DNA from 3 places in the Enterobacter cloacae complex sp. HYC042_NIDB genome. Region 1 is predicted to be linked to each of the others. Evidence: predicted binding sites of a transcription regulator. Region 1 holds the regulator's gene; each other region holds the start of a gene.
What was found. The regulator PurR, encoded in region 1, represses purine synthesis genes. The targets are predictions, from matches to a motif close to CANGCAAACGTTTGCNTG.
Positions count from the first base shown of each region.

Region 2: gcvT (glycine cleavage system aminomethyltransferase GcvT) is a predicted target of PurR. The motif match lies at 5,410-5,427, and genes of this name have one in related genera.
Region 3: cvpA (colicin V production protein) is a predicted target of PurR. The motif match lies at 2,557-2,574, and genes of this name have one in related genera.

Region 1 covers NZ_CP109650.1:2,222,026-2,232,794, forward strand. Annotated here, with positions in the region: gene mdtK (MdtK family multidrug efflux MATE transporter) at 109-1,482, opposite strand; gene OKF39_RS10680 (riboflavin synthase) at 1,708-2,349, shown strand; gene cfa (cyclopropane fatty acyl phospholipid synthase) at 2,381-3,529, opposite strand; gene punC (purine nucleoside transporter PunC) at 3,827-5,017, opposite strand; gene punR (DNA-binding transcriptional activator PunR) at 5,132-6,043, shown strand; gene purR (HTH-type transcriptional repressor PurR) at 6,061-7,086, opposite strand; gene cydH (cytochrome bd-I oxidase subunit CydH) at 7,384-7,473, shown strand; gene OKF39_RS10710 (MFS transporter) at 7,637-8,803, shown strand; gene sodB (superoxide dismutase [Fe]) at 8,841-9,422, opposite strand; gene OKF39_RS10720 (C40 family peptidase) at 9,545-10,318, opposite strand; gene grxD (monothiol glutaredoxin 4) at 10,657-10,769, shown strand, end outside.
Region 2 covers NZ_CP109650.1:4,069,205-4,079,973, forward strand. Annotated here, with positions in the region: gene OKF39_RS19425 (SDR family oxidoreductase) at 40-783, opposite strand; gene gcvP (aminomethyl-transferring glycine dehydrogenase) at 852-3,725, opposite strand; gene gcvH (glycine cleavage system protein GcvH) at 3,844-4,233, opposite strand; gene gcvT (glycine cleavage system aminomethyltransferase GcvT) at 4,257-5,351, opposite strand; gene ubiI (FAD-dependent 2-octaprenylphenol hydroxylase) at 5,749-6,951, opposite strand; gene ubiH (2-octaprenyl-6-methoxyphenyl hydroxylase) at 6,964-8,142, opposite strand; gene pepP (Xaa-Pro aminopeptidase) at 8,139-9,452, opposite strand; gene OKF39_RS19460 (YecA/YgfB family protein) at 9,484-10,062, opposite strand; gene zapA (cell division protein ZapA) at 10,230-10,559, shown strand; RNA gene ssrS (6S RNA) at 10,601-10,769, shown strand, end outside.
Region 3 covers NZ_CP109650.1:3,519,443-3,530,211, forward strand. Annotated here, with positions in the region: gene OKF39_RS16815 (UbiX family flavin prenyltransferase) at 1-373, opposite strand, end outside; gene purF (amidophosphoribosyltransferase) at 462-1,979, opposite strand; gene cvpA (colicin V production protein) at 2,013-2,501, opposite strand; gene dedD (cell division protein DedD) at 2,666-3,358, opposite strand; gene folC (bifunctional tetrahydrofolate synthase/dihydrofolate synthase) at 3,348-4,616, opposite strand; gene accD (acetyl-CoA carboxylase, carboxyltransferase subunit beta) at 4,687-5,592, opposite strand; gene OKF39_RS16845 (DedA family protein) at 5,747-6,406, opposite strand; gene truA (tRNA pseudouridine(38-40) synthase TruA) at 6,435-7,247, opposite strand; gene OKF39_RS16855 (aspartate-semialdehyde dehydrogenase) at 7,247-8,260, opposite strand; gene pdxB (4-phosphoerythronate dehydrogenase PdxB) at 8,328-9,464, opposite strand; gene flk (flagella biosynthesis regulator Flk) at 9,578-10,582, shown strand; gene OKF39_RS16870 (MFS transporter) at 10,672-10,769, opposite strand, start outside.

The sequences.
Region 1 (10,769 bases):
TCAAGGAGGCAAGAGGGAAAACGCATTTTTCTCTCTGATTTCACGCGATTGCTTCATTACCGCGCAAAGTGAAGAGAAAGTAGCCGCCAGCTGGCGGCTACTGCGTAGTTAACGCGCAGCGCGCTGCAAAATTACCGTTGACGGCTGGCGCTGCAGGAAGCGCATGCGCATCATCATCATGATCGCCGCCGACGTCAGTCCGATGATAAAGCCCATCCAGAATCCGGCTGGCCCCATGCGATCAACGACCAGATCGGTCAGCGCCAACACGTAGCCAGTAGGCAGACCCAGCACCCAGTAGGCGATAAAGGTAATAAAGAAGATCGAACGCGTGTCTTTATATCCGCGCAATACGCCGCTGCCAATCACCTGGATGGAGTCAGAAATCTGATACACCGCAGCCAACAGCATCAGGTGCGAAGCCAGCGCCACCACGTCCGGGTTGTCGTTATAGAGCAGGGCGATCTGCTCGCGCAGCGCCACCGTAAACAGCGCCGTACAGATGGCCATGCAAACACCGACGCCCAGCCCGGTGCGCGCCGCCGTTTGCGCATCCAGGGTGGAGCCCTGTCCCAGGCGGAAGCCGACACGAATCGTCACCGCCGCCGCCAGCGACATCGGCAGGACGAACATCAGGGAGCTGAAGTTGAGCGCGATCTGGTGTCCGGCCACGTTAATAATCCCCAGCGGGGAGACCAGCAGGGCAACCACGGCAAAGAGCGTCACCTCAAAGAACAGGGCCAGCGCAATCGGCAAGCCTAGCTGCACCAGGCGCGTCATGATGCTCCAGTCCGGCGTGCTGAATCTGTTCTCGTTACGAATATCGCGCATTGAACGGGCGCGTTTCACATAAGCGATCATACTGAAGAACATTACCCAGTAAACCGCAGCCGTCGCCACGCCACAGCCGACGCCGCCCAGCTCCGGCATGCCGAAATGGCCGTAGATAAAGATGTAGTTCACCGGAATATTCACCAGCAGGCCGATAAAACCCATCACCATGCCGGGCTTGGTTTTCGCCAGCCCTTCACACTGGTTACGGGCGACCTGGAAAAAGAGGTAGCCGGGCGCACCCCAGAGCAGGGCGCGCAGATAGCCCACGGCTTTGTCTGCCAGCGCCGGGTCAATATTATGCATGGCGCGGATGATATGACCCGCGTTCCAGAGCACGACCATAATCAGCACGGAGACAAACCCTGCCAGCCAGAAACCCTGACGGACCTGATGGGCAATACGCTCGCGACGACCCGAGCCATTAAGCTGAGCGATAACCGGGGTGAGGGCGAGCAGCAGACCGTGGCCGAACAGGATGGCCGGCAGCCAGATTGACGTGCCGATAGCAACGGCCGCCATATCGGTGGCGCTGTAGCCACCCGCCATTACCGTATCCACAAATCCCATTGCGGTCTGGGCCACCTGCGCGACGATCACTGGTATAGCCAGTGCCAATAGCTGGCGCGCTTCATTCATGTACTTCTGCACGTGAACACCTTTATTTTGTAGTTATATGAGAGACTAAAAAAGCCGCCGAAACGGGCAGCAAGAAGAAAATGCAGGGGGGTGCCAGCTATTGTAGCGGGCTTTAGCTATTTATCTAGTGAAAAAATCGCCAGAAAATGCGCTCCGCTGGCAACCTGTTTTTCCAACTGTTATTGTGGTGGGATTAAACGGTGTCACCACCGTCCGGAAAAAACAGGAGTTGTAAGCATGTTTACTGGTATTGTGCAGGGCACCGCCAAAGTGGTGTCCATTGATGAAAAACCTAATTTTCGTACTCATGTTGTAGAGCTGCCGGAATATATGCTCGACGGCATCGAAACCGGCGCCTCGGTTGCCCATAACGGCTGCTGCCTGACCGTCACCGAAATTAATGGCAACCAGATTAGCTTTGATTTAATGAAAGAGACGCTGCGTATTACCAACCTGGGCGAGCTGGTGGTGGGGGACACCGTCAACGTTGAGCGCGCGGCGAAGTTCAGCGACGAGATTGGCGGCCATCTGATGTCCGGGCACATCATGACCACCGCCGAAGTGGCGAAAATCGTCACATCAGAAAATAACCGTCAAATCTGGTTTAAAGTGCAGGACCCGTCATTAATGAAATACATCCTCTATAAAGGGTTTATTGGCATTGATGGGATTAGTCTGACGGTGGGAGAAGTTACTCCGACGCGTTTTTGCGTGCATTTAATTCCCGAGACGCTGCAGCGCACCACGCTGGGTTCGAAAAAACTGGGGCATCGCGTGAATATCGAAATCGATCCGCAAACCCAGGCGGTTGTAGATACCGTTGAGCGCGTGCTGGCCGCAAAAGAAGCCGCAATAATTAAAGCTGTAGAAGAAGAATAAAAAATAACCCCGGCTGGCCGGGGTTATTTTTCTAGCGTGCGACCCGCAAGCCGTGTTCAATCCCACGGCTAAAAACAACCTGCCAGAGCTGAATATCTCGCGCGCGAAACGCTCCCGCGCAGGCATTCAGATAATAGCTAAACATCCGCTTGAATCGTTCAGAATAGTTGTCCGCAATTTCAGGCCAGGCTTCCTGAAAACGTGCATGCCACGCCATTAACGTGGTGTCGTAATCCGCGCCGAAGTTATGCCAGTCTTCCATCACGAAATGGGATTCGCTGGCGTTGGCAATCTGGCGTACGGACGGTAAACAGCCATTCGGAAAGATGTATTTGTTGATCCACGGGTCAACGTTATTGTCGGTCCGCTTAGAGCCGATGGTGTGCAGCAGGAAAATACCGTCCGGTTTCAGATTACGGTCCACCACCTCGAAATAGGTGTCGTAATTTTTCGGCCCGACGTGCTCGAACATGCCCACGGAAACGACCCGGTCAAACTGTTCGTTCAGGTCCCGGTAATCCTGCAGGCGGATATCCACATCAAGCCCCAGGCACCGCTCCTGCGCCATTTTTTGCTGTTCAGCGGAAATGGTGACGCCGACCACGCTGACGCCGTAGTGCTTCGCCATAAAATACGCCAGCCCGCCCCAGCCGCAGCCAATATCCAGCACGCGCATACCGGGCTGCAACTGCAATTTCTCGCTAATCAGGCGCAGCTTGGCCTGCTGAGCCTCTTCAAGCGTCGACGCCTCTTTCCAGTAGGCGCAGGAGTATTGCATGAAGGGGTCCAGCATGCGGCTGAACAGATCGTTGCCGAGATCGTAATGCTCTTTGCCGACGATCCAGGCACGCTTTTTACTTTGCAGGTTAAAGAGACGGGCAGAGGCGACACGCAGGGTGTCTTTAAGATTACGGGGGAGCTGTTTTTCCAGACCAGCACGCAGCACGCTGGCGAAAAAAGTATCCAGCCGTTCGCATTCCCACCAGCCGTCCATATAGCTTTCCCCCAGGCCTAGCGACCCCTCGCGCAACACGCGTTTAAAAAAATCGGGATGTTTAACCTGAGGATCCGATGGGGATGATCCGTTGATAGTGATGCCTGCCCGACCTAACAGTTCACTGACGATCCGGGACCAGTTATCGTCCGGAACGCTGACTTCTTCTATACACGATGAACTCATAGCTTCTCCATCACCCTACTGTGATCAGAACCTTAAAACAGCGTAGACGCTTTTTTGGTTTGTGAGAAATCTCACGGTAAATACCGCGAGGCTAGTATCCGACGTAGAACAGAGGAAGGGAGATAACCCTTGCCGAAATGCCTTCCATGGTAAAACGGGAGCACTCCGGCTCCCGTTAACACATAATATTTATCGTATTTAATCGAACCAAATTTAGTATAGGCCTCAAAATTTGGTGATTCAATAGAAAATTCTTAGCAACCTAATCACTGAAAATTAACATAGTTTCTGGCGCGATTAGGCATGCGAGGTTTCTACCTGCGTGCTCTCATCCTGAGCGGAAGCCTGCATGCGATAGCCTATGACGGCCAGCGCAACGGTAGCCAGCATCACGCTGGTTGTCGTCAGCAGCGGCGTGGCGATCAGCGCGGAGACCACCAGGCTTGCCAGGAAGCACAGCCCCAGCTGCAGGGTGTTCTGCAGCGCAGCCGCGCGGCCTGTCGCCTGCGGGAACGGACGCAGCGCCTGCGCCACAACGATAGGGTAGATCGCCCCGTTCGCTATGGCCATCACGCAGAATGGAATCAATATTTCGGCCAGACCCGCGCCCGGAATAAACCCTACGGCCCAGGTGCCGATGACGCTCAGCGCATAGAGCACCAGCAGCCACGGCAACATCTGCTGGCCTTCCCATTTTTGCAGCGCCGCGCGACAGCCGTACCCGCCCACCAGGAACGCGATGGTCTGCGGAACGTAGCTCAGGCCAATGGCCGCCGGGCTATAGCCCATATCGTGCAGAATAAACGGCGAGCCGGTCAGCCACGCGAAGAAGCTCGCCGAGCAGGCGGCATAGATCAGAACGTTGCCGCGATACGCTTTCGCGCTCAGCAGGGAGGTGAAGGTAATCGGCTTCGCGTCTGCGTGCGCCTCTTTTTTATGCGCGGGCTTGAGGGCGAACGCCGGCAGCATCAGCACCAGCGTGATGGCAAACAGTGTGGCAAAGATGGCCTGCCAGTCAAAGTGCGCGAGGATCCAGCTTCCCAGCAGCGGGGCGAGGGCCGGTGAGAGCCCTACCAGCGGCATGATGGTGGCGAAAATACGGTTAGTGCGGTTCGCCGGATAGTAATCGGTGACCAGCGCCTGCCAGGTCACGGCCGCGGCACAGACGCCGACCGCCTGAACAAACCGCAGCACCAGCAGCCAGGTGGCATCGCGCACCCATAGCATCCCCAGGCAGCCCACGGCAAAAATGGCCAGCCCCAGCAGCAGCACCGGTTTACGCCCAAAGCGATCCGAAAGCGGTCCCCAGAGCAGCTGCGCGAAGGCAAAACCGGCCAGGAACAGGCTCAGGCTGGCGCTGATGGCGGCAGCAGGGGTTTGCAAATCTTCCTGCATGGCGGCAAACGCCGGCAGGTACATATCGGTGGCCAAAAAGCCCAGCACGCTTAAGCCGCCGAGCCAGACTAAAAAACCTTTCCTGGGTTGCACTGTTTTATTCTCCTGAGGAGGCAGGTATATGTTGGCGCTGAGTGTAGGGAGTGCAAAGCCGCTTGTGAAACGCTAATATTTGGCGGGTGCATTCAAATTTTTTGCAGGCAGAAAATGTGGTCCGATTATTCTCTTGAAGTGGTCGATGCTGTCGCGCGTAACGGCAGCTTTAGCGGAGCGGCGCAGGAGTTGCACCGCGTCCCTTCGGCCATCAGCTATACGGTGCGACAGCTTGAGGAGTGGTTGGCGGTACCGCTGTTTGAACGGCGGCATCGTGATGTTGAATTAACGCCCGCAGGGGCGTGGTTTTTGAAGGAAGGGCGTTCTGTTATCAAAAAAATGCAGATCACCCGCGAGCAGTGTCAGCAGATCGCGAACGGCTGGCGGGGCCACCTTTCCATTGCGGTGGATAACATCGTTAAGCCCGAGCGCACCCGGCAGATGATTGTCGATTTTTATCGGCATTTCTCAGACGTAGAACTGCGGGTCTCGCAGGAGGTGTTTAACGGCGTCTGGGATGCGCTGGCGGACGGCAGGGTAGAGATGGCGATTGGCGCGACCCAGGCGATCCCGGTCGGGGGACGTTACGCCTTTCGCGATATGGGGATGCTGAGCTGGAAATGCGTGGTGGCAAGCGATCATCCGCTGGCGGCGACGGAAGGGCCGCTGAGCGACGATACGCTGCGCAGCTGGCCGTCGCTGGTGCTGGAAGATACCTCCCGCTCGCTGCCGAAGCGAATTACCTGGCTGCTGGACAACCAGCGGCGGGTTGTCGCCCCTGACTGGGGATCGTCGGCGACGTGCCTCAGCGCCGGGCTCTGCGTAGGCATGGTGCCCGCCCATTTTGCACGTCCGCGAATCGACACCGGTGAGTGGGTTGAGCTAACGCTGGAGAATCCGTTCCCGGATGCGGCCTGCTGCCTCACCTGGCAACAAAATGATGTCTCGCCGGCGATGGCCTGGCTGCTGGACTATCTGGGGGACAGCGAAACGCTTAACCGGGAGTGGCTGCGGGAGCCAGACTGACTGGCTCCGCAATGAAATTAACGACGGTAGTCGCGGAACGGGCCATCCGCAACGGAACGGCGTTCGATGAGGCGAGGGTGAACTTCAATGGACTGTGACTCTTCACGCTTGTTGACGATCCTGTCCAGCAGCATATTGAAGGCCGTTTCACCCAGTGAATCTTTCGGCTGGTGAATGGTGGTTAACGCTGGCGTGAAGAAGCGCGCGTTGCGCACGTTGTCATACCCGATCACGGAGATGTCCTGCGGTACGCGCAGACCCAGCTCGTCGGCCGCACAGAGGGCGCCCATCGCCATGATATCGCCCCCGCAGAAAACGGCGGTTGGACGGTGAGGCTGGGAGACGATCTGCTGCATCGCGCGGTAGCCTGATTCCGGCTCAAAGTCGCCCTGCACGATCCAGTTTTCCGGCACGGTGATTAGCGCTTCTTCCATCGCTTTCATAAAACCGGCCAGGCGGCCCGCGCCGGTGTTGCGTTCCAGCGGACCCGGGATCACGCCAATCTCGCGGTGGCCGCGTTCGATCAGATAACGGCCCGCCATGTAACCGCCTTCAAAGGCGTTATCGATAACGGAGTCGGTGAAGTCGGCGCGCGCTTCGCCCCAGTCCATCACCACCATAGGGATATGGCGATACTCTTCCAGCATCGACAGCACGGATTCCGGGTACTCTGAACACATTACCAGCAGGCCGTCCACGCGCTTTTGCGCCATCATCGACAGGTAGGCGCGCTGTTTTTCAATGCTGTTCCAGGCGTTGCCGAGAATCAGGGTATAGCCTTTCTGGAAGCAGTTTTTTTCTACCGCTTCAATGATCTCGGCAAAATAGGCCGCTTCGCTGCTGGTCGCCAGCAGACCAATAGACTTGGTGTGATTAACCTTGAGGCTGCGCGCAACCGCGCTCGGCGAGTAGTGCAGCTCTTTGATCGCTGCCCAGACGGCGTTGCGCGTCTCTTCCGCCACAAAACGGGTTTTGTTAATTACATGTGATACGGTTGTAGTGGAAACGTTTGCGCGTTTTGCTACGTCTTTAATTGTTGCCATTAAATGTCACTCCAGACCATATCCTAAACTCCTGAAAAACTTGAAGGTAAACGTTTGCCTTCTCTCACCCTTATCACGCAATTTTGAATTGCGGCACGCCGGGAAAACGACACGGGACGTCAGGAGGGGGTCAATGGCCGGTACGCTAATAAATTTAGCGTGGAATTTTGGCCTATCTTGATGAAAAGGGGAAGAGGTAAAGTGTTTATCAGCTTAAATCCAGGAAGATTTTTGACGTAAACTGTGCAAAAATGAGCAAGCTCACTTTTCGTGGGGGGATTAAAAGGAGAAAAATTGATGAGTTCCGATCTGAAGTTTTCGCTGTTCACCACCGTTATTGTGCTGGCGCTGATTGTGGCGGCTGGCCTGACGGCTGCGCTGCATTGATTTACGCGGGGGGAGAGCCTTCTCCCTCCCGAACGCTCCGATTGTTACTTCTCTGGCAAAAATCTTTTGCCATTTTGTTAACTTCTCATTTTTTGTGATTGATGTCATGCTTTCCGCTTCTTTGTTCTGTGTCACCACATGACACGGCATCCGGAGTTGACGCATGAAAATCAATTTTCCCCTGCTGGCCCTGGCGATTGGCGCTTTTGGGATTGGCACCACTGAATTCTCCCCGATGGGGTTACTGCCCGTTATCGCCCGGGGCGTGGACGTCTCGATCCCGGCCGCCGGGATGTTAATCAGCGCCTACGCTATCGGCGTGATGGTGGGAGCGCCGCTGATGACGCTTCTGCTTTCGCACCGTGCGCGTCGCAATGCGCTGATTTTCCTGATGGCGATTTTCACCCTGGGCAACGTGCTTTCGGCCATTTCGCCGGATTACACCACTCTGATGCTGTCGCGCATTCTGACCAGCCTCAACCACGGTGCCTTCTTTGGTCTGGGCTCAGTCGTGGCCGCAAGCGTGGTGCCAAAACACAAGCAGGCCAGCGCCGTGGCGACCATGTTTATGGGGCTGACCATCGCTAACATCGGCGGTGTTCCTGCGGCAACCTGGCTGGGCGAGGTCATTGGCTGGCGGATGTCCTTCCTGGCGACGGCCGGACTGGGCGTGGTCGCGATGGTGGCGTTATTCTTCTCCCTGCCAAAAGGCAGTGCGGGTGAACGCCCTGATGTACGCAGAGAGCTGTCGGTGCTGATGCGCCCGCAGGTACTCTCCGCGCTGCTGACCACCGTGCTGGGGGCAGGAGCGATGTTTACCCTCTACACCTATATTTCGCCGGTCTTACACGACATTACCCACGCAACGCCACTCTTTGTTACCGCGATGCTGGTGCTGATTGGCGTCGGCTTCTCGATTGGCAACTATCTCGGCGGGAAATTTGCTGACCGTTCCGTGAACGGCACGCTGAAGGGCTTTTTAACCCTGCTGATTGTCATTATGGTCGCGATCCCGTGGCTGGCGCAGAATGAATTCGGCGCGGCGATTGCGATGGTTGTCTGGGGCGCTGCCACCTTTGCCGTGGTGCCGCCGCTGCAGATGCGCGTGATGCGTGTCGCCCATGAGGCGCCGGGTCTCTCGTCTTCCGTGAATATCGGGGCATTCAATCTCGGCAATGCGCTGGGCGCCGCCGCCGGAGGCGCCGTGATTTCAGGCGGTCTGGGGTACAGTTTTGTGCCGGTGATGGGGGCGATTATTGCCGCGCTCGGCCTGCTGCTGGTGATGATGTCCGGCCGTAAACAGCCTGAAGCGGTTTGCACGGCTGAATAAGCAAAAACGCAGAAGGGTTACCCCTTCTGCGTGTCTCTTACGCGGCGAAGTTCTTCGCGACAAAGTCCCAGTTAACCAGAGCCCAGAAGTGCTCCAGGTAGTTCGGGCGCGCATTACGGTAATCAATGTAGTAAGCATGTTCCCACACGTCCACGGTCATCAGCGGCGTAGCGCTGGTGGTCAGCGGGGTGCCCGCGTTAGACGTGGACACGATAGCCAGTTTGCCATCCGCCTCTTTTACCAGCCACGTCCAGCCAGAACCGAAGTTCTTGATGGCGGCATCGGTAAACTTCGCTTTAAACTCTGCAAAGCTGCCAAAGGCGGCGTTGATGGCGGCTGCCAGTTCACCGGCAGGTTCGCCACCGGCATTCGGCGCCAGGCAGTGCCAGTAGAAAGTGTGGTTCCACACCTGAGCCGCGTTGTTAAAAACGCCACCCTCTGAGCTGCGAACGATCTCTTCCAGCGTTTTGCCTTCAAAATCGGTGCCCTTGATGAGGTTGTTCAGGTTAGTGACGTACGTCTGATGATGCTTGCCGTAGTGGTATTCCAGGGTTTCCGCTGAAATGTGCGGTGCCAGGGCGTCTTTTGCATACGGTAGTGCAGGTAATTCGAACGACATTGCTTCTCTCCTTATTGTATTTTGTGTTGCCAATAACCCTACAGACAACAAGGACAGGATAGCAAATTGAAAGGGTATGCAAAAGAGGAACTTACCCTGCCGCAGATGCGGCAGGGCAGGGATTAACGAATGGTTTTTGGCGTCATGACGCGACGCGCGCCGACGTAGTGACGTACCCAGTAATCTTCGCTGAGCGAGGTGATCTGAATGTCCTGACCGCTGCGCGGAGACTGGATGAATTTCCCGTTGCCGACGTAGACGCCCACGTGGTCAGCCGTACCGCGACCCTGCGTGCGGAAGAAGACCAGGTCGCCGTTTTCCAGCTCACCCCGGTTAACCGGTGACGCATCGCGCAGGTGATACATCTCATTGGCGGTACGTGGAATACGGAATTTAACCAGATCTTTATAGGCGTAATAGACGAGGCCGCTGCAGTCGAAACCGGTACGCGGCGAACTGCCGCCCCAACGATAAGGTTTGCCAATCTGCCCCATCAGTTTATTCATCGCGGTTTTTTGCGCTTTTTGCACACGCACTTTATGCACATCCGCCAGCTTTGTTACCTTCGTGCATTTTGCTTTATGGCCTTTACGGGTAATGCATTTTTCTGTAACGAGGTTAGCGGCGGTCTGCGAAGCTTTATTTTTGGCGGTGCGGGTAGTGCGGGAAGATTTTGTTTTCGTCTTGCTGGAAGCGGTTTGTTTAGTCTGAGCGGTGGTTTTTTTCTTGTCGTTCTTGTTGCTGGTTTTTTTCTTACGTTCTGTGGCTTTCACCAGATGGCTTTTTTGTACAGCAGATTGCCGCGCCTGCTGAGAGGCGTTTGCCGCTGGCGTTAACGTGAGTGATGTAAACAGTAAAGCACAGAGCGTGATCGAGATTTTAGTTATCCGCGCCACTGGGCAGTCCCCTGATATATGCAGGTCATCAATAATACCCGCGTGTGATTTACAAAGCCCGTCGATTCTAATCCATAAAAACCCGAGAAGTTAATAGCATTTTTCAATCTAAAAACGTGTTTCGTTAGCAAGTGCAAAAAAATTCATCATTCTGACGCACAATTGTTCGCTCCCTAAGCAAAACCCTGACGGGCGAAGGGGTAAACACCATTTGCAATGCAACTTTTGTGGAGTCGGGGTAAAATATATAAACGTGACTAAAATGTTATTTTCCGATGCCAGCCTGACCCGCTACAATGTCAGACTATTGCCGTAACAGAAGTTAAAGGAAGCAAGACATGAGCACCACTATTGAAAAAATCCAGCGCCAGATCGCTGAAAACCCGATTCTGCTGTATATGAAAGGTTCTCCGAAGCTGCCAAGCTGCGGCTTCTCCGCGCAAGCGGTTCA
Region 2 (10,769 bases), 1.8 Mb from region 1:
TAACCCTCTCCCTTTGGGGAGAGGGTTAGGGTGAGGGGGTTACTTCCCGCCAGCCAGCTCGATAAAACTGCCCGTCACGTAAGACGCCTTCTCGCTCAGCAGCCAGACAATCGCCTGCGCCACCTCTTCCGGCTGGCCGCCGCGCTGCATCGGCAGTAACGATTTCACGCGATCCACTCGCCCCGGCTCTCCGCCGGAAGCATGGATATCGGTATAAATCAGCCCAGGCCGCACGCAGTTCACGCGGATACCCTGCGCCGCCACCTCCAGCGATAGCCCGGTTGTCAGCGAATCAACCGCGCCTTTGGAAGCAGCGTAATCGACATATTCACCCGGCGCGCCCAGACGAGACGCGGCGGAAGAGACATTCACAATAGCCCCGCCCTTGCCGCCATGCTTGATGGACATGCGTTTCACCGCTTCACGACAGCAGAGGAAGTAGCCCGTGACGTTGGTCGCCAGCACGCGGTTAATGCGCTCTGCGGACAGATTCTCGATGGTGGATTGCTCAAACAGAATGCCTGCATTATTGACCAGCGCGCGAAGCGGCTCACCTTCACGATCGATGCTGTCAAACATCGCCAGCACCTGAGCTTCATCGCTGATGTCCGCACGCACGGCAAACGCTTTACCGCCGGCCTCAACGATCTGATTGATAACGTCCGTCGCGGCTTTAATGTTGTGGTGATAGTTCACCGCCACGGTGTAGCCTTCACGTGCCAGCTGCAGCGCGGTGGCTTTCCCAATGCCCCGGCTCGCGCCGGTGACCAGTGCAATTGCCATTCACAACCTCCAGATAAAAAAAAGCCGGGTGGCGCTTACGCTTACCCGGCCTACAGTATGGCAAATAATTACTGGTATTCGCTCATCGGCACGCAGGAACAGAACAGATTACGGTCGCCGTAAACGTCATCAAGACGCTTCACGGTCGGCCAGTATTTGTTTGCCACGCCTGCCGGGAAGACGGCCAGCTCGCGGGAGTAACCGTGGTTCCACTCTGCCACCATCTCGTGCTGGGTGTGCGGGGCGTTGACCAGCGGGTTATCTTCCAGCGTCCATTCGCCGTCCTGCACGCGGTCGATCTCCATGCGGATGGCCAGCATCGCGTCGATAAAGCGGTCCAGCTCGGCTTTGCTTTCAGACTCGGTCGGCTCCACCATCAGCGTTCCCGCAACCGGGAACGACATGGTTGGCGCGTGGAAGCCGTAGTCGATCAGACGCTTGGCGATATCCAGCTCGCTGATGCCGGTCTGCTCTTTCAGCGGACGAATATCCAGAATGCACTCGTGCGCCACGCGACCGTCGCGGCCGGTATAGAGCACCGGGAAGGCGGACTTCAGGCGAGTCGCAATGTAGTTGGCGTTCAGAATAGCCACCTGGCTCGCCTGCTTCAGCCCTTCCGCGCCCATCATGCGGATGTACATCCAGCTGATTGGCAGGATTGATGCGCTACCGAACGGTGCCGCAGAGACCGCGCCCTGACGGGTCAGCATGCCTTCAATCTGCACCACGCTGTGGCCCGGCACAAACGGCGCCAGGTGCGCTTTCACGCCGATTGGTCCCATGCCCGGGCCGCCACCGCCGTGCGGAATGCAGAAGGTTTTATGCAGGTTCAGGTGCGACACGTCCGCGCCGATAAAGCCCGGAGAGGTAATGCCCACCTGAGCGTTCATGTTCGCGCCGTCGAGGTATACCTGACCGCCAAACTGGTGCACCACTTCGCACACTTCACGGATGGTCTCTTCGTACACGCCGTGGGTGGACGGGTAGGTCACCATAATGCAGGAGAGCTTGTCGCCCGCCTGCTCGGCTTTCGCACGCAGGTCGGCCAAATCGATGTTGCCGTTCTTATCGCACGCGACCACCACCACTTCCATGCCCGCCATCTGGGCTGAGGCCGGGTTGGTGCCGTGGGCGGAGCTTGGGATCAGGCAGATATCGCGGTGGCCTTCGTTACGGCTTTCGTGATAGTGACGGATCGCCAGCAGGCCCGCGTATTCACCCTGTGCGCCGGAGTTTGGCTGCATGCAGAGCGCGTCGTAACCGGTCAGCTTCACCAGCCAGTCTGAAAGCTGGTTGATCATCATGTGATAGCCTTCCGCCTGTTCTGGCGGGCAGAACGGGTGCAGTTCGGAGAATTCAGGCCAGGTAATCGGGATCATCTCTGCCGCGGCGTTCAGCTTCATGGTGCAGGAGCCCAGCGGGATCATCGCCTGGTTCAGCGCCAGATCCTTGCGCTCCAGAGAGTGCATATAGCGCATCATCTCGGTTTCGCTGTGATAGCGATTGAACACCGGGTGAGTCAGGATCGCGTCATTGCGCAGCATGCTTTCCTGAATGGAGCGGCTGTCGAGCGCGACCTCTTTGTCGAGCGTATCAACGTCCAGACCGTGAGCGTCGCCCAGCAACACGCTGAACAGATTCAGGATATCGTCGCGAGTGGTGCTTTCATCCAGCGTAATGCCGACCGCGTTGTGAATGTCGCTGCGCAGGTTGATTTCTGCTGCATTCGCGCGCGCCAGCACGGCGGCTTTGTCTGCCACTTCCACGCACAGGGTGTCGAAGTAGTGCGCGTGGCGCAGCTTGAGGCCCTTCTGCTGCAGGCCGCAGGCCAGAATATCGGCCAGGCGGTGAATGCGACTGGCAATGCGCTTCAGGCCAGCCGGACCGTGGAATACCGCATACAGGCTGGCGATGTTTGCCAGCAGTACCTGGGAAGTACAGATGTTGGAGTTCGCTTTCTCGCGGCGGATATGCTGCTCGCGGGTCTGCATCGCCATGCGCAACGCGGTATTACCGGCAGCATCTTTTGACACGCCAATGATACGGCCTGGCATGGAGCGTTTGAATTCATCTTTCGCGCCGAAGAACGCCGCGTGCGGGCCGCCGTAGCCCATCGGCACGCCGAAGCGCTGCGCGGAGCCGAATACAATATCCGCGCCCTGTTTGCCCGGCGCCGTCAGCAGCACCAGCGCCATAAAATCGGCGGCAACGCTGACAACCACTTTGCGGGATTTCAGCTCGGCAATCAGCGCGCCGTAGTCGTGAACTTCGCCGGTGGTACCCACCTGCTGCAGCAGCACACCGAAGACCTCCTGGTGATCCAGCACTTTGTCGGCGTCGTCGACGATCACCTCAAAGCCGAAGGTTTCTGCACGGGTGCGCACCACGTCCAGCGTCTGGGGATGCACGTCCGCCGCCACGAAGAAGCGGTTAGCATTTTTCAGCTTGCTCACGCGCTTTGCCATCGCCATCGCTTCGGCAGCGGCGGTCGCTTCATCCAGCAGAGAGGCGGAAGCGATATCCATACCGGTCAGATCCAGCGTCACCTGCTGGAAGTTCAGCAGCGCTTCCAGACGCCCCTGGGAGACTTCTGGCTGATAAGGGGTGTAAGCGGTGTACCAGCCCGGGTTTTCCAGCATGTTGCGCAGAATAACCGGCGGTAACTGCACGTTGGTGTAGCCCATGCCAATGTAAGACTTATAGCGCTTGTTGAGGCCTGCAATAGCCTTCAGCTCCGCCAGCGCGGCGAACTCCGTGGTGGCTTCCCCTACCTGAGGCGGCGTGGCAAGCTGGATGTCTTTTGGCACAATCTGGCCGATCAGTGCGTCTAATGAATCCGCGCCAACCGTCTTCAGCATCTCCTGCTGTTGCTGAGCATCCGGCCCAATGTGACGTTCAATGAAGGCGCCACGGTTTTCAAGCTGGCTTAAAGTCTGTGTCATGAGCGATGGTTCCTGATACGTGCAGTGAATCGTAGTTATCTGTAACGCTGTTGCCCGGTGGCGCTACCGCTTACCGGGCCCTGTAAGGCGGATAAGCGCAGCGCCATCCGGCACAACGTTATTCGTCTTCCAGTAGTGCTTCGTACGCGGTTGCATCCAGCAGCGCGGCAACTTGCGATTCGTCGCTGGCTTTGATCTTGAAGATCCAGCCGCCTTCATAAGGCTCGCTGTTGACCAGCTCTGGCGAATCGCTCAGCGCATCGTTGACCGCAACAATCTCGCCGCTTACCGGTGCGTAGATGTCAGACGCCGCTTTTACGGACTCCGCCACGGCGCAGTCGTCGCCCGCGCTAACAGTCGTGCCCACGTCAGGCAGGTCAACAAACACCATGTCGCCCAGCAGCTCCTGCGCGTGCTCGGTGATCCCTACGGTGTAAGTGCCGTCCGCCTCTTTGCGCAGCCACTCGTGTTCTTTGCTGTATTTCAGTTCTGCTGGCACATTGCTCATTGAAGTTCTCCTGATAAAAATGATTAGGCGACCGGCTTACCGGCGCGAACAAAAATCGGTTTGGTCACGTGGACCGGCATTTCGCGGTTGCGGATTTGCACCACCGCCGTTTCGCCAATGCCCGCCGGCACGCGTGCCAGTGCAATACTGTAGCCCAGCGTCGGTGAGAAGGTTCCGCTGGTGATCACGCCTTCACGATGATTGCCGTCAGCATCGGTAAAGCGCACCGGCAGCTCGCCGCGTAGCACGCCTTTTTCCTTCATCACCAGTCCCACCAGCTGTTCGGTGCCCTTCTCGCGCTGCATCTCCAGCGCTTCACGGCCAATAAAGTCACGGTCAGCCGGTTCCCACGCGATGGTCCAGCCCATGTTGGCCGCCAGCGGAGAGACGCCTTCATCCATTTCCTGACCGTAGAGGTTCATGCCCGCTTCCAGACGCAGCGTATCGCGCGCGCCCAGACCCGCAGGCTTTACGCCCGCCTCTACCAGGGCACGCCAGAAATCGGCAGCTTTCTCGTTCGGCATCGCAATTTCGTAGCCCGCTTCACCGGTGTAGCCGGTGGTGGCGATAAACAGATCCCCCGCCTGCACGCCGAAGAACGGCTTCATGCCTTCGGTGGCGGTGCGCTGCTCGTCGCTGAACAGAGACGCGGCTTTTGCCTGCGCGTTCGGCCCCTGCACGGCGATCAGCGACAGATCGTCACGGACGGTGATGTCGACGGCATAAGGTTCGGCGTGTTGGGTGATCCAGGAGAGGTCTTTTTCGCGGGTGGCGGAGTTTACAACGAGGCGGAAGAAATCTTCGGTGAAGTAGTAGACGATAAGGTCGTCAATCACGCCGCCCGAGGCATTGAGCATGCCGGTATAGAGCGCTTTGCCCGGCGTCTTCAGTTTGGCGACGTCGTTTGCCAGCAGATAACGCAAAAACTCCCGGGTGCGGCTACCGTGCAGATCGACAATCGTCATGTGGGACACGTCGAACATACCGGCATCGGTGCGCACCGCGTGGTGCTCATCAATCTGCGAGCCGTAGTGCAGCGGCATCATCCAGCCATGGAAGTCCACCATGCGGGCGCCGCATAACACGTGTTGTTCGTACAAAGGAGTCTGTTGAGCCATCTTGTCCTCGTTGAAAAATTCACCGTGAAACCCGGTATCGGCCTCGTTCGCGAATGCCGACGCAAACGTTCTCTTTTACCTGAACTTACCACCGAAACCGGCGGTTAACCATAAGGTAAAACGGGTCATCACATTAGCTTATGACCAAAAAACGCTGAAAAGCCTACAGAGTTATTCACTGGAAAAATGCGATTAACCCCGCACAAAATTAACAATGATCTAACAGGATTTAGCACATGGTGATATTTCGTGCGGAAAAACGGGCCGAATTTCCGTCACGTAAAAATCATGACATGAGAATAACTAATGCGAAAAATGGCGTGGAATTAGAATATTTCAAACGAGGGGATTTCCCCGGCGCAGAGGCCGGGAAAATAAAGTGTGACGGGGATCGAGGTTAGCGTAACCAGTCGGGAAGATCGTTAAGACCCATTGCCTGACGAAGAAGTTGAGGTTTGACGCCGGGAAGGGTGTCGGCCAGCTTGAGGCCGATATCGCGCAGCAGTTTTTTCGCCGGATTTGCCCCGGCAAACAGCTCGCGGAAGCCCTGCATTCCTGCCAGCATCATCGCCGCACTGTGCTTGCGGCTGCGCTCGTAGCGACGCAGATACAGATGCTGGCCGATATCTTTACCCTCACGGTGCAGGCGACGCAGTTCTTCCACCAGTTCCGCCGCGTCCATAAAGCCGAGGTTAACGCCCTGCCCGGCCAGCGGATGAATGGTATGGGCAGCATCCCCCACCAGCGCCAGACGGTGCGCCGCAAACTGACGCGCGTAGCGGCCGGTTAACGGGAAAACCAGCCGCTCGCTTTCAAGCGTGCACAGGCCAAGGCGATTATCAAACGCCACGCACAGCGCCTGGTTAAAGGCCTCCGGCGTCGCATCCTGCATCTGCTGCGCTTTCTCCGGCACCAGGGACCAGACTATCGAGCACAGGTGCGGATCGGCAAGCGGCAGGAACGCCAGTATGCCGTCGTTGTGGAAAATCTGCCGCGCAACGCCGCCGTGCGGCTCTTCAGTACGGATCGTTGCCACCATCGCATGATGGCGGTAATCCCAGTACGTTAGCGGGATATCAGCCTTGTTGCGCAGCCAGGAGTTAGCGCCGTCGGCACCGACCACCAGACGCGCGGTCAGCATGTCGCCGCTTTGCAGGGTGATAAACGCCTCGTTTTCGCCCCATGCCACCTGCTGGATCTGCGCAGGCGCAATTAGCGTCACGTCGCTGCACTGCTCTGCTTTCTGCCACAGCGCGTGGTGGATCACCGCATTCTCTATGATATGCCCCAGATGGCTATAGCCCATGCTTTCATCATCAAAGGCAATATGGCCAAAGCTGTCTTTGTCCCACACTTCCATGCCGTGATAGCAGCTGGCGCGCTGGGCGACGATATCTGACCAGACGCCGAGACGCGTCAAAAGCTTTTCGCTGGCCGCGTTAATCGCCGACACGCGGAGTTCCGGCGGGGCATCTGATGCGACAGGCTGGGGCTGCTTTTGCTCCAGCACGGCCACGCGCAGGCCGCTGCCCTGTAATCCACAGGCCAGCGCCAGTCCAACCATTCCGCCGCCAACGATGGCAACATCAACATTTTGCACAGTGATAACTCCTTAACGCGCGACCCAACCCAGGGTCCGCTGCGCCAGCACGTCACGTGCCGGAATGAACAGTTCCATCGCCATCAGCCCGAGGTTGCGACCAACAACCAGCGGCGCCCAGCGATTGGCAAAGAGATGGACTAAGCCGTCGGTGACGCCAATTGTCGCCTCTTTATCAGCCTGACGTCGCGTCTGGTAATGGCTTAGCACCGGGTAAGCGCCACAGTCTTTTTGTTCGCTCCACGCCTGCGAAAGCGTTTCGGCCAGGCTCATCACATCCCGCAGGCCGAGGTTAAAGCCCTGCCCGGCGATGGGGTGGAGGGTTTGCGCCGCGTTGCCGACCAGCGCCACGCGGTGAGAAACAGACTGTGATGCCGTGGTTAACGACAGCGGATAGACCGCACGTTTCCCGGCATGGGTAATACGCCCCAGCCGCCAGCCAAAGGCTTTCTGCAGCTCGGTACAAAAACGTTCGTCGGACCAGGATTTAACCTCTTCGGCCTTTTCCTGCGGGTGGCACCAGACCAGCGAGCAGCGCCCGCCCGTCATCGGCAGCATCGCCAGCGGGCCGTGCTGGGTGAAGCGCTCAAACGCCCGGCCGTTGTGTTCTGCTGCGGTCGAGACGTTCGCGATGACCGCGACCTGCCCGTAAGGCTGCTGCCGCCACTCTACGCCGCACTGGGTGCCGAGCGCCGAGCGCGACCCGTCAGCCGCCACCAGAAGCTGTCCGTCAAGCACGGTGCCATTGTCCAGCGTTACGCTAACCGCGTCTTCACTACGGGTGAAGCTGGCAACGCGTGCCGGGCAGTGCAACGTGACGCCCGGCGCGTCCTGCAACAGGCGGAACAGGCGCAGGCCAATATCGTGCAGTTCAACGACCTGACCCAGCGCGTCAATACGGTAATCATGGGCATCCAGCGTCACAAACCCGGCATGACCGCGATCGCTCACGTGCACGGTATTAATGGCGGTAGCGCAGTCGGCGATGGCCTGCCAGATGCCAATGCGGGATAGCTGCTGGCAGGTGCCCTGCGCCAGGGCAATGGCGCGGGAATCAAACCCAGGGTGATTCTTCGCCTGCGGCGCGACGGCTTCAACCAGATGCACCGGAAGCTGCCCCTTCGTCAAATGCGAGATGGCTAACGCCAGCGTGGCGCCGGTCATGCCACCGCCAACGATAATCACGCTCATACGCGCGTCGCTGCCATCAGCGCCTCGATATCGTCCGCTTTTTTCACCACGCTCGCGGTCAGGTTTTCGTTGCCGCTTTCGGTGATGACGATGTCGTCTTCAATACGAATGCCAATTCCGCGGTATTCCTCTGGCACGTCGGCATCCGGCGCGATGTACAGGCCTGGCTCGACGGTCAGCACCATGCCCGGTTCAAGCACGCGCGAACGTTCAGGGCCGTACGCGCCCACGTCGTGCACGTCCAGCCCCAGCCAGTGGCTCAGGCCGTGCATAAAGTACGGGCGGTGAGCATTCTCGGTAATCAGGGTGTCGACATCCCCTTTGAGGATCCCAAGCTTAACCAGCCCGGTAATCATGATACGCACCACCTCACCGGTCACCTCCTGAATGGAGGTGCCCGGGCGATACAGCGTCAGCGCCGTCTCGAGAGATTCGAGAACGATGTCATAAATCGCCCGCTGCGCTGGCGAAAACTTGCCGTTCACCGGGAAGGTACGCGTGATGTCGCCCGCGTAGCCCTGATATTCGCAACCGGCGTCAATCAGCACCAGATCGCCGTCGCGCAGCGCGCTTTCGTTTTCGGTGTAGTGCAGAATGCAGCCGTTTTCCCCGCCGCCAACGATGGTGTTGTAGGAGGGATAACGCGCGCCGTGGCGGTTAAATTCGTGGTGAATTTCGCCTTCCAGCTGGTATTCAAACATTCCGGGACGACATTTTTCCATCGCGCGGGTGTGCGCCAGGGCGCTGATTTCGCCCGCACGGCGCAGCACGTTCAGCTCTTCTTCAGATTTGAACATACGCATCTCGTGCACCACCGGACGCCAGTCCGTGAGGGTTGCGGGCGCGGACAGGTTCTGCCGCGAGCCTTTACGCAGTTTTTCCAGCGCGTTGAAAACAATCTCATCGGCGTAGGCGTATTCGCCCTGCGCGTGGTAGAGCACGTCGAGGCCATTAAGCAGCTGATAGAGCTGCTGGTTGATTTCGCTAAACGCCAGCGCGCGGTCAACGCCCAGCTTTTCCGGGGCGGCCTCTTGCCCTAAGCGGCGGCCAAACCAGATCTCAGCGGTTAAGTCTCGTACGCGGTTGAAAATCACGCTGTGGTTGTGGGTGTCATTGCTCTTAATCAGCACCAGCACCGCTTCCGGCTCGTTGAAGCCGGTGAAGTACCAGAAATCGCTGCTCTGGCGATAGGGGTATTCGCTGTCGGCGCTGCGCGTCACTTCCGGCGCGGCAAAAATCAGCGCCGCGCTTCCCGGCTGCATGTTTGCCAGCAGCGCCTGACGACGGCGCAAATACTCTTGTTGCGAGATAACCATGACACCCTCCTGTGCGTTATTTTTCTTAATGTAAGGTTGGCTTGCGAACTTCCGGCGCGGTCGGCTGCGAGCGCGTAAAGTTGTCGTGGCACAGCAGCGCCGCCACGCGCACGTACTCGATGATCTCTTCGAGAGACATTTCCAGCTCTTCCTGATCTTCCTCTTCATCGTAACCAAGCTGGGCGATGTTGCGCAGATCGTCAATCGCTTCACCCGCTTCGCCGGTTACTTTATCAAGCTTAGGCTGGGTGACGCCCAGGCCAAGCAGATAGTGGTTTACCCACCCCGCGAGCGCATCGGCGCGATCAAAGACGCTGACATCGTCGCCTTCAGGCAGATAAAGCTGAAAAAGGAAGCCATCGTCTTCCAGCGAATCGCTGGTTGCCGCGTGCATTTTTCGCAGCGCTTCCGCCAGTTCGTGGCCAAACGCCAGCCCTTCGTTGGTGAGGTCGTGGATCAGCGGCTGCCATGAGCTGTCGCTGTTTCCGCCGCACAGTATGCCGCTGATCAGACCGTGCATTTCGGCAGGGGTAAGACCGACTCCCTGCTGGTTCAGTAACTGGTTTAAATCCTTGTAACCAGGCATTTCGTTCTGTATAGACATACGCATTCGTCATCAAAGGGAGGATATTCATGATATGCTACCACTTTGGACCCTGGTGATACCAGAAAAGGGCTTGTATCTTCACATCAGGGTAGCTATAGTGTCGCCCCTTCGCAGCCCCCGGGGCAGTAAGCGAAGGCAGCGCAGTCAATCAGCAGGAAGGTGGCATGTCTGCACAACCCGTCGATCTCCAGATTTTTGGCCGTTCACTGCGAGTGAATTGTCCACCTGAACAAAGGGATGCTTTGAATCAGGCTGCGGACGATTTGAATCAGCGGTTGCAAGATCTAAAAGAACGCACTAGAGTCACAAATACTGAGCAGCTGGTTTTCATCGCCGCGTTGAACATCAGCTATGAACTGACTCAGGAAAAAGCGAAGACCCGCGATTACGCGGCTAGCATGGAGCAGCGCATTAAAATGCTCCAGCAGACCATTGAACAGGCGTTGCTTGATCAAGGTCGCAATCCCGAAAGACCGGGACCAAAGTTTGAATAACACTTCGCAGTTGACTATGGTAGAGTAACTGTGAAGACAAAATTTCTCTGAGATGTTTGCAAGCGGGCCAGTCCCCTGAGCCGATATTTCATACCACAAGAATGTGGCGCTCCATGGTTGGTGAGCATGCTCGGTTCGTCCGAGAAGCCTTAAAACTATGACGACACATTCACCTTGAACCAAGGGTTCAAGGGTTACAGCCTGCGGCGG
Region 3 (10,769 bases), 1.3 Mb from region 1:
TTTCCCGCACGCAGAGCACCAGCGGGCGGCGCTCCTTCAGCACCACGTCCGCCGCGCGCGTTACCAGCGTGTCGGTATAGCTGTTCACAATCCCGGAGAGCGTTTTGATTGAACAGGGCAGGATCACCATACCGGCGGTTTTAAACGAGCCTGAGGAGATGCTGGCGGCGATATCGCGGGCATCGTGAACCACGTCCGCCAGCGCCTGGACATCGCGCAGGGAGAGATCCGTTTCAAGGGAGAGGGTTTGCCGCGCCGCCTGGCTCATCACCAGATGCGTTTCCACTTCTGCCACGTTACGCAAAACCTGTAGCAGGCGTACGCCGTAAATCGCGCCGCTGGCACCGCTGATGCCTATTATGAGTCGTTTCATGATTTCGCCCTTGCTGAATTCTGGGCTGACTGTGCAGGATTTTGCGGGGAGTTGCAAGTGAGGGCGAGCGCCCTCACCTGCGGAGAGATTAACCTTCGTTGTGCATCTCTAAGCTTTCGAGATCGTTTTGCAGCTGAACGGCTTTCGCATCGTCGTTGCGCAGCGAATCAAGGTAGTCGAGGTACTGCTGGTCAACGTCTTTCGTCACGTAGACGCCATTGAACACGGAGCATTCGAACTGCTGAATCTCCGGATTCTCGGCGCGCACCGCGTCGATGAGATCGTTCAGATCCTGGAAAATAAGGCCGTCGGCACCGATGATCTGGCGAATCTCATCCACTTCACGGCCGTGAGCAATCAGCTCGTTGGCGGTTGGCATATCAATGCCGTACACGTTCGGGAAGCGAATCTCCGGCGCGGCAGACGCCAGGTAGACTTTCTTCGCACCCGCTTCGCGCGCCATCTCGATAATCTGCTCAGAGGTGGTGCCGCGAACGATGGAGTCATCCACCAGCAGAACGTTCTTGTCGCGGAATTCCGCGCGGTTGGCGTTCAGCTTACGGCGCACCGACTTACGGCGCAGGTGCTGGCCCGGCATGATAAACGTGCGGCCAACGTAGCGGTTCTTCACGAAGCCCTGACGGTACGGCTTGTCCAGAATGCGGGCGATCTCCAGGGCGATATCGCAGGAGGTTTCCGGGATAGGAATCACCACGTCAATGTCGAGATCGTCCCACTCGCGGGCAATCTTCTCGCCGAGCTTCGTGCCCATATTGACGCGCGCGCTGTAGACGGAAATCTTGTCGATGAACGAATCCGGACGGGCAAAATAGACGTATTCAAACAGGCACGGGTTGCTGACCGGGTTGTCGGCACACTGACGGGTGAACAGCTGGCCCTTCTCGGTGATATACACCGCTTCGCCCGGCGCAACGTCGCGCAGGAATTCGAAGCCCAGGGTATCCAGCGCCACGCTCTCAGAGGCAACCATATATTCGGTACGGCCATCGCCGAGGTCGCGCTTGCCCAGCACCAGCGGACGAATGCCGTTTGGATCGCGGAAGGCGACCATGCCGTGACCGATGATCATCGCCACGCAGGCGTACGCACCGCGGATCTGGCGGTTGGTCGCGGCAATGGCAGCGAAGATATTGTCTGCTTCCAGCGGGTAGTGACGGAAGTTATCCAGCTCGCTGGCGAACACATTGAGCAGGATTTCTGAATCAGAGGTGGTGTTAATGTGGCGACGTTTCTCTTCGAACAGCTTCTTACGCAGCTCATGAGCGTTGGTCAGGTTGCCGTTATGGGCAAGCGTGATGCCATACGGTGAGTTGACGTAGAAAGGCTGTGCCTCAGAGGCGCTGGAACTGCCAGCAGTAGGATAACGAACGTGACCGATCCCCATATTACCTTGCAGACGCTGCATATGGCGGGCTTCAAACACATCGTTTACCAGGCCATTGGCCTTACGTAAACGGAAGCAGTTGTTTGCATCAATGGTGATGATACCCGCAGCATCCTGCCCACGGTGCTGAAGCACCGTTAACGCGTCATAAATCGACTGGTTTACCGGCATGAAACCGGCGATACCGACAATACCGCACATTCGTCTTTTCCTCGTTAAGCCACATCTCAGGGTTTATGCCCTGGGCAAAAAACTCGACGAGCTTTGCAGATAGTCAAAGAACCATCTGATGATGAAGCTGAACTCTGGAATGAGCTGCGATTTTTGCCAGTCTTCGCTTTTGGAGAACCCGGTGAAGGTATCCAGGAAGAACAGGATCGCGGCCACAATCAGCACGCCTCGTAATGCCCCGAAACAGATCCCGAGTACCCTGTCCGTTCCTGACAGACCGGTTTTCTCGACCAGCTGACCTATCACGTAATTCACGATAGCGCCAACAATCAGCGTCGCGATAAACAGCACCGCGATGGCGATTCCATTTCGGACCAGTTCATCTTCAAAGCCCGTGAACCAGACAGACAGGTAAGTGTAGTAATGACTGGCAACAAAGAAAGCACAACCCCAGGTTACCAGCGATAACGCTTCACGAACAAAGCCACGGATCAGGCTAACCAGACAGGAAAAACCAATCACCGCAATGATGGCGTAATCAATCCAGACCATATGTGTCCCACGATTAAACGCCCTGTCATCCAGTTCGGGGCGAATTCTAACAGAAAAAGAAAACGTTTGCGTAGGGATTTCCTTCCCGCGCGTAAATAAAAAAGGCGCTGAAAAAATGTTCAACGCCGTGGCTTATCGCCTCTCTCTAAAGGAGCAGGTCGTACTTAGTTCGCGCTGTAGCTCATCACCACACCACTCAGCCCGGAGATCTGCTTCAGCTCGCCCAGCGACCCTTTCAGCTTGTCTTTCGACGCCTCCGGCCCCACGAGGATACGGGTGATTTTACCCTGCACCGGCGTGGAAGGTGAAGTGTAAACGCGATAGCCCGCGCTGCGCAGTTTACCCACAACCTCGTTGACTTTATCGGCGTTTTTCAGCGCCCCCAGCTGCACAACGTAGGCTTTGCCGGTCGGCGCTGCGTCTTGCTTCGCAGGTGGTGGAGTTTCAGACGCTGCAGCCAGCTGCTCTGCTGCTTTATCTCGCTGTTGCTGAGGCTTCGGCTGCGGTTTCTCTACCGGCTTCGGTTTTTCAACAGGCTTAGGCTTCTCTACCGGTACCGGATCGATCTCGATGTTGTTATTCGCCGCCAGACGCGACGGGTCGAGTGACGGTGCAGCGGCATCGCCCGCGCGAACTTCTTCCGCCGCCCCTTCAGGCGGCTGAGCAGGCAGCGCCTGAGTCGCCGCAGGCAGCATATCCGGCTCATCGCGGTCGCCCGGCTTCGGCACCAGCGGAATGGCTGCAAACTCGTCCTGATAATGTTTTTTCTGCCCGTCGAGCAGCCCGGGAAGAATAATCACCCCGAGCGCGACCAGCACAATGGTTCCTGTTAAACGGTTCTGAAACTTACTCGCCACCGGTTCTCCCCGCGTCCATCACTTCCATGACATGTGCCACCGTGTGGAAAGAGCCACACACCAGCACGGTATCTTCTGGTTTAGCATCCGCCATCGCGGCATGCCAGGCCTGCGCCACGCTACTGTAGATTGCACCTTTACCGAGATGTTCCATCAACTGCTCAGCAGTCGCACCGCGCGGCCCCTCCAGAGGAGCACAATACCAGCTATCGACCACACTCTCCATGCAGGCCAGCGTGCCGCCGATATCTTTATCATGAAGCATACCGATAACCGCCAGCACGCGCCCGGTTTTTGGTAACGATTTGAGACGTCCTGCGAGATACGCCGCCGCATGTGGGTTGTGCGCCACATCCAGAATCAGACGCGGTGACTCGCTGACTATCTGGAAACGACCCGGCAGCAGCGCATTCTGAATGCCGTCACGGATCGCCTGCTCACTTACAGCTAATCCGCTGGCGCGCAGTGCCGCCAGCGCGGTTGCCGCGTTAGGCTGTGGTACCTGCGGCAGCGGCAGATTCTCCAGCACGCCCTGCGCATCGCTGAAGCGCCAGCCGTTGCCCTGCAGCTCATACTGCCAGTCAACGCCTCGGCGCAACAGATGTGCGCCCTTCTCTTTCGCCACGTCGGCAATGGTATGCGGCATGTCCGGCTCGCCCACCACGGCGGGCTTATTCGCCCGGAAAATACCGGCCTTCTCGCGGCCAATGCTTTCACGGTCCGGGCCCAGCCAGTCGGTATGATCCAGCGCGATGCTGGTGACCACCGCCACGTCCGCATCCACCATATTGGTGGCATCCAGACGCCCGCCCAGCCCCACTTCCAGGATCACCACGTCCAGCTGCGCCTGTTTGAACAGCCACAGCGCCGACAGGGTGCCGTATTCAAAATAGGTTAATGAGGTTTCCCCGCGCGCCGCTTCGATAGCCGCGAACGATGCCGTATGGGCAGATTCCGCCAGCTCGGTGTTCTGCACCCGCACGCGCTCGGTATAGCGCACCAGATGCGGTGAGCTGTAAACGCCAACCTTGTACCCCGCCGCCATCAGGACTGACTCCAGCGTGCGGCAGGTCGTCCCTTTACCGTTAGTACCTGCAACGGTGAACACGAACGGAGCCGGTTTCAGCACGTCGAGACGCGCGGCAACCTGGCTTACGCGCTCAAGACCCATATCGATGGTTTTACTGTGCAGGTTTTCCAGATAAGAAAGCCACGCGGCCAGGGGCGACGTGGCTTGGGGAATGCTTTTATTTTCCATAATGCCCGGTTGTCATTAACAGGTTATAAAGCAAAAGGGCAGCGCCATCTGGCCCTGCCCTTTTCAGTTATCAGGCCTCGGGTTCCTGATCCGGTACCACCACGCCTTCGCGCGGCTCATCCGGGTTAGGCGCTGGCAGATTCATCAGCTTCGCCAGAATGCTGGCCAGTTTCAGGCGCATTTCCGGACGGCGGACGATCATATCGATAGCGCCTTTCTCAATGAGGAACTCACTGCGCTGGAAGCCCGGCGGCAGTTTTTCACGAACGGTCTGCTCGATGACGCGAGGACCGGCAAAGCCGATCAGCGCTTTTGGCTCAGCGATGTTCAGGTCACCCAGCATCGCGAAGCTTGCGGAGACGCCACCCATGGTTGGGTCGGTCAGTACCGAGATGTACGGCAGACCGCGCTCCTGCATTTTCGCCAGCGCCGCAGAGGTTTTCGCCATCTGCATCAGGGACATCAGCGCTTCCTGCATACGCGCACCACCGGAGGCGGAGAAGCAGATCAGCGGACAGTTGTCTTCCAGCGCCTGCTCAACGGCACGCACGAAACGCGCGCCGACCACGGAGCCCATTGAGCCGCCCATAAAGGAGAACTCAAACGCAGCGGCAACCACCGGCATCTCGTGCAGGGTGCCCTTCATGACGATCAGCGCGTCTTTCTCGCCGGTCTCTTTCTGTGCAGAGGCCAGACGATCTTTGTATTTTTTGGAGTCGCGGAACTTGAGCACATCTTTTGGCTCCAGTTCGCTGCCCAGTTCTACCAAAGAACCTTCGTCCAGCAGGCTATGCAGGCGGTTGCGCGCCGACATACGCATGTGGTGGTCACACTTCGGACACACCTCGAGATTGCGTTCCAGCTCTGCGCGATACAGAACCTGGCCGCAGCTATCACACTTCGTCCATACCCCTTCAGGAATGCTCGCTTTGCGCGTCGGGGTAATGTTGCTTTTAATTCGTTCAATCCAGCTCATTGATAACCTTTCTGCCTGAACCTGGTCGTATGCCAGTTTTGCTATAAGAGGCGAATAATGCCATTTTTGCCTCCAACAGACCATGAATGTTGCACATTAAAACATAACAGCCCGAAACTTTGGATAAAAAAGTGGTCGAACCGCCAGCGTGCATTTACTTCGCTTGCTTTGCTGCCGCGCGTTTGTGACGAATGATTTCGATAACACCCGGCAGAACGGAAAGCACAATAATCGCTACAATCAGTAACTTAAGGTTTTCCTGAACCACCGGCAAGTCGCCAAACAGATAGCCTGCATAGGTAAAGAGCAACACCCAAAGCAGTGCGCCCACCACGTTATACATTGCAAAATGACGATAGGACATATGGCCCATTCCCGCCACAAACGGTGCAAATGTGCGCACAATAGGCACAAAACGCGCAAGGATAATGGTTTTTCCACCATGACGTTCATAGAAGGCATGGGTCTTGTCTAAATAGCTGCGGCGGAAAATTTTCGAGTCCGGATTACTGAACAACCGCTCACCGAATACCCGGCCAATCGTATAGTTGACCGCATCCCCGACAATCGCGGCAATCACCATCAACACCACCATCAGATGCACGTTCAAATCATTGGTGGGCAGCGCCGACAACGCTCCGGCCACAAACAGCAGCGAGTCTCCCGGCAGGAACGGGGTAACGACCAGACCGGTTTCACAGAACAGAATCAGGAACAGAATGGCGTAAACCCAGACGCCGTACTGCGCGACCAGCTCCGCCAGGTGAACATCAATATGCAGAATGAAATCAATCAGAAAACGTATTACGTCCATATTGTCTAAGCCTTAATTGCACCTTTGTTTAGTCCGCTAAAAACAGCGGGCCCATTGGCGGTTTTGGCAGGTCAAACCGATCCGGATAGTCTACCGAGACCAGATAAAGCCCTTCCGCTTTCGCCGTTGCTGCCGCAAGCGTTCTGTCCTTCGCTGCCAGCAGTTCTGCAATCCAGCTCTCCGGCTGGTGTCCGGCGCCCACTTCCATCAGGCTGCCTACAATATTCCGCACCATATGATGTACAAAGGCATTGGCTTTGATATCCACCACCACATACGCGCCAAAACGACTGACGTTAATGTGCATGACGTTACGCCACGGCGTACGGGACTGACACTGCACCGCACGAAACGACGTAAAGTCATTTTCACCAATCAGACACTGCGCCGCACGATGCATACGTTCTGCATCGAGCGGTTCATAAAAATGCGTCACACCTTGGCTTAACACCGCCGGGCGCAGACGCTGGTTGTAGATGACATAGCGATAGCGACGCGCCGTTGCGCTGAAGCGCGCGTGAAAATCATCCGGCACAGCTTTCACCCAACGCACCGCGATGTCACCAGGTAAATTCGCATTTACACCCAGCGTCCAGGCGGCATCCTTACGCACGGCGGTGGTTTCAAAGTGAACTACCTGCCCCGTGCCATGAACACCCGCGTCCGTACGCCCCGCGCACAGGACGTTAATCGGCTCGTTTGCCACCTGAGAGAGCGCTTTCTCCAGCTTTTCCTGAACGCTGCGCACCTCATTCTGACGCTGCCAGCCATAATATTTACTGCCATCGTACTCAATACCGAGGGCAATTTTATGAACCGGCTTTTGATCCACTTCGGACATCAGTACAGATACTCCTGCACCAGCTTCTCGGCGATCTTGACCGCCATCAGCGCGCCGCCAAAGCGAACGTTATCGGCAACGGACCAGAACTGGACCTGCTCCGGCATACCGTAGTCGTTACGCACGCAGCCAACGGAAAGATGCGCGCTGCCGGTGGCGTCGCCCACCTGGGTCGGGAACTCGCTCTCTTCGGAAAGGACGATATCTTCACCGCGGCCAAACGCGTCGCGCGCTTCCTCTGCCGCCAGCGGGCGCAGGGCTTCAAAACCGACCATCTGCGCGTGGCCGTAGAAGACCGGGGACTGTACGACGCTGGCGGAAATTATCAGCCCCTCGTCCTGCAGAATCTTGCGCGCTTCGTCGACGAGACGACGCTCTTCGCGCACGGAACCTTCACGATCCGGCAGCAGCGGCAGCATGTTGAACGCCAGCTGGCGGCCAAAGAAATCATCTTCGTCGATCGGGATGCCATTCAGCAGCTTCGCACTCTGCCCGGCCAGCGCGTCAACGGCCTTTTTACCGTTCGCCGACGCGGACAGAAGGCTGGTGACGGTAATGCGCGACAGGCCGCCGTCGTCAATCAGCGGTTTCAGGGCGGTCAGCAGCTGGCTGGTCAGGCTGTTCGGTACCGCGATAACGTTACGGTTGCGGTAGTCAGCCAGCACAAACGGATTGACGTCCGGGACCACCAGCGGCACGTCCGGCTCCAGGGAGAACAGACCGCTCAGGTCGATCACCAGGCAGCCCGAATTGGTCGCCTCTTCAATGTAAGACGCCGTGGCTTCAGCACCTGCGGCAAAAAACGCCAGCTGCGCCTGGGTCCAGTCAAACGCGGCCGCATCCTGAACCATCACGGATTTACCGCCAAAACGCAGATGTTCGCCCGCGCTGTCGGTGCGCGCCAGCGCATAGATATCTCCCACCGGGAACTGACGCTCGGCAAGAGTTTCGAGCAGGGCTTCGCCCACGGCACCCGTGGCACCTAAAATGGCAATGTTCCAGCCTTCAGACATGGTGGTTTACTCCAGAAATAAAAAAGCGTCCCTGTCGGCGTATCCGACAGGGAGCATTAAGAAGACATTAATGCGCCGGGTGATGAACGGCGTTAAAACCCAGTTTCTTGAGCAACGTCGCAGCCGCTGCGTCGTCGCACATCACATACAGGGAAGACCACTCGCGGCGCTCAACGTAGTTCTTGCGCAGCTTATCAAATTCACCCGGGATCCCCGCCACCTTACGCAGCAGCGCATCGTCGCGGCGCACATCATACACCAAATGCACCAGCCTTTTCAGCGTTGCCTGATCGAGCGGGTCATGCAGGGTAATGCGGCCAAATTCAGGCGCGGGGAGTAGAGTATCAAGCGCCACCTGCTGCGGATGGCCGATAAAGGCGCTGTAGGCTTCAAACACCTGCGTCGTGCCGCGCGCTTTGCCTTCAAGCGTATAGCCCGCAATATGCGCGGTGGCAACGTCAGCCTTGTTCAGCAGCTCAACGTTGAGATCCGGCTCCGGCTCCCAGACGTCCAGCACCACGCTGAGATCGTGTCCTTCATTCAGACATTTCAGCAGCGCGGCATTATCCACCACCGGGCCACGGCAGGCATTAATCAGAATAGTGCCAGCCTTCAGACGGCGAATCAGCGCCTCGTCCGCCAGATGCAGGGACTTATACGGCCCCTCTTTAAACAGCGGCGTGTGGAACGTCAGCACATCGCACTGTTCAACCAGCTCATCCAGCGCGCGGAAATCCTCGTCGTCACCGTTGTCTTTACGCGGCGGATCGCACAGCAGCGTGCGGATACCTAACGCTTCAAGGCGCTTTTGCAGACGCCCGCCGACGTTACCCACGCCGACAATCCCCACGGTGCGGTCTTTCAGCGCAAAACCATCGCGCTCGGCCAGCATCAGCAGCGAGGAGAAAACGTATTCCACGACGGCAATGGCGTTACAGCCCGGCGCGGCGGAAAAACCGATTCCGGCCTGCTTCAGCCACTGATCATCCACATGATCGGTCCCTGCCGTTGCGGTTCCGACAAACTTAATCGCTTTACCGGCAAGCAACGCCTCATTTACTTTGGTCACCGAGCGCACCATCAGCGCGTCTGCGTCATCCAGTTCGTTAACCGGGATCGGGCGACCAGGGACAGCCTTAACGTCGCCGAGGCGGCTAAACAGCTCGCGGGCGTAAGGCATATTTTCATCAACGAGGATTTTCACGTCTGAGTACCTGTTTGAGAGGAAGAAAACCTGCCAAGTGTGCCATAATCTGGCCGCCAGGCATATACGTATGCCGGGTTTACGCTGAGTTTTGACTTTAAGGATTTTTGACGATGCAGCCCATTTCAGGTACGCCGCCACGCCCTCCGGGTGAAGGCCCTGTCACGCCAAACGTTGCCGGTGAACAGCCACTATCCACGCAACAGCGCACCGTGCTGGAGCGACTGATCACGCGCCTGATAGCGCTGACTTCGCAGCAAAACGCGGAAGTCTGGGCCGGGGTAAAGCATGATTTAGGCGTGAGGAACGACGCACCGCTGCAGTCGCGCCATTTCCCTGCCGCCGAGCAAAATCTCAACCAGCGTATTACGACCGCGCAGCAGAACCACACCACGCGTCAGATTGTCACGCAGTTGACCGAGCTGCTGGGCCAGGGAAATAACCGTCAGGCTGTCAGTGACTTTATCCGTCAGCAGTATGGCCAGACCGCCCTGAGCCAGCTGACGCCAGACCAGCTTAAAACCGTGCTGACGCTGTTGCAGAACAATCAGTTGTCTATTCCGCAGCCTCAGGTGCGCCCCTCAACCGAGCGCCCGCTGCAGCCTGCCGAGCACAACACGCTGAACCAGATGGTGACCAAACTGGCCGCCGCCACCGGCGAGTCGACGAAGCTTATCTGGCAATCCATGCTGGAACTGTCCGGCGTGAAGGCGGGCGAGCTGATTCCGGCCAAACAGTTTACCCATCTGGTGACCTGGCTCCAGGCGCGCCAGACGCTCAGCACCCAAAGCGCCCCTACCCTGCATACCGTTCAGGCGGCGCTTAAACAGCCGCTGGAACCGCACGAGTTCGAGGTGATTCGGGATTACGCCCAGCAGAACTGGCAGGCCACGCCGCAAACGGTACTGACTACCGCGCAGGTACAGGATGTGCTGAATCAGATCTTTGTTCGCCGCGCCGAGCGGGAAGGCGGCGTGCCGGAGGTAAGAAACGTTCAGCCGATCTACAGCCCGCTGTTTGCGCCCGTTGTGGAGACGTTCAGAACGCTCTCTGCCCGCCCGGGATTAATGTTGATTGCATTATTGATTGCGCTGGCGATTTTCTGGCTGGTTGCCTGAGGATTTGCCCGGTGGCGCTACGCATACCGGGCCTACAACGGCTCGAACCGTAGGCCGGGTAAGGCGCAGCCGCCACCCGGCGACAACAGTTAATTTCTGCGAAACGCCACCAGCGTCACCACGATCCCCACCACCGCAGAAACCGCGCCGGCCAGGAAGACGGACGGGTAGCCAAACGAGGTGGCTA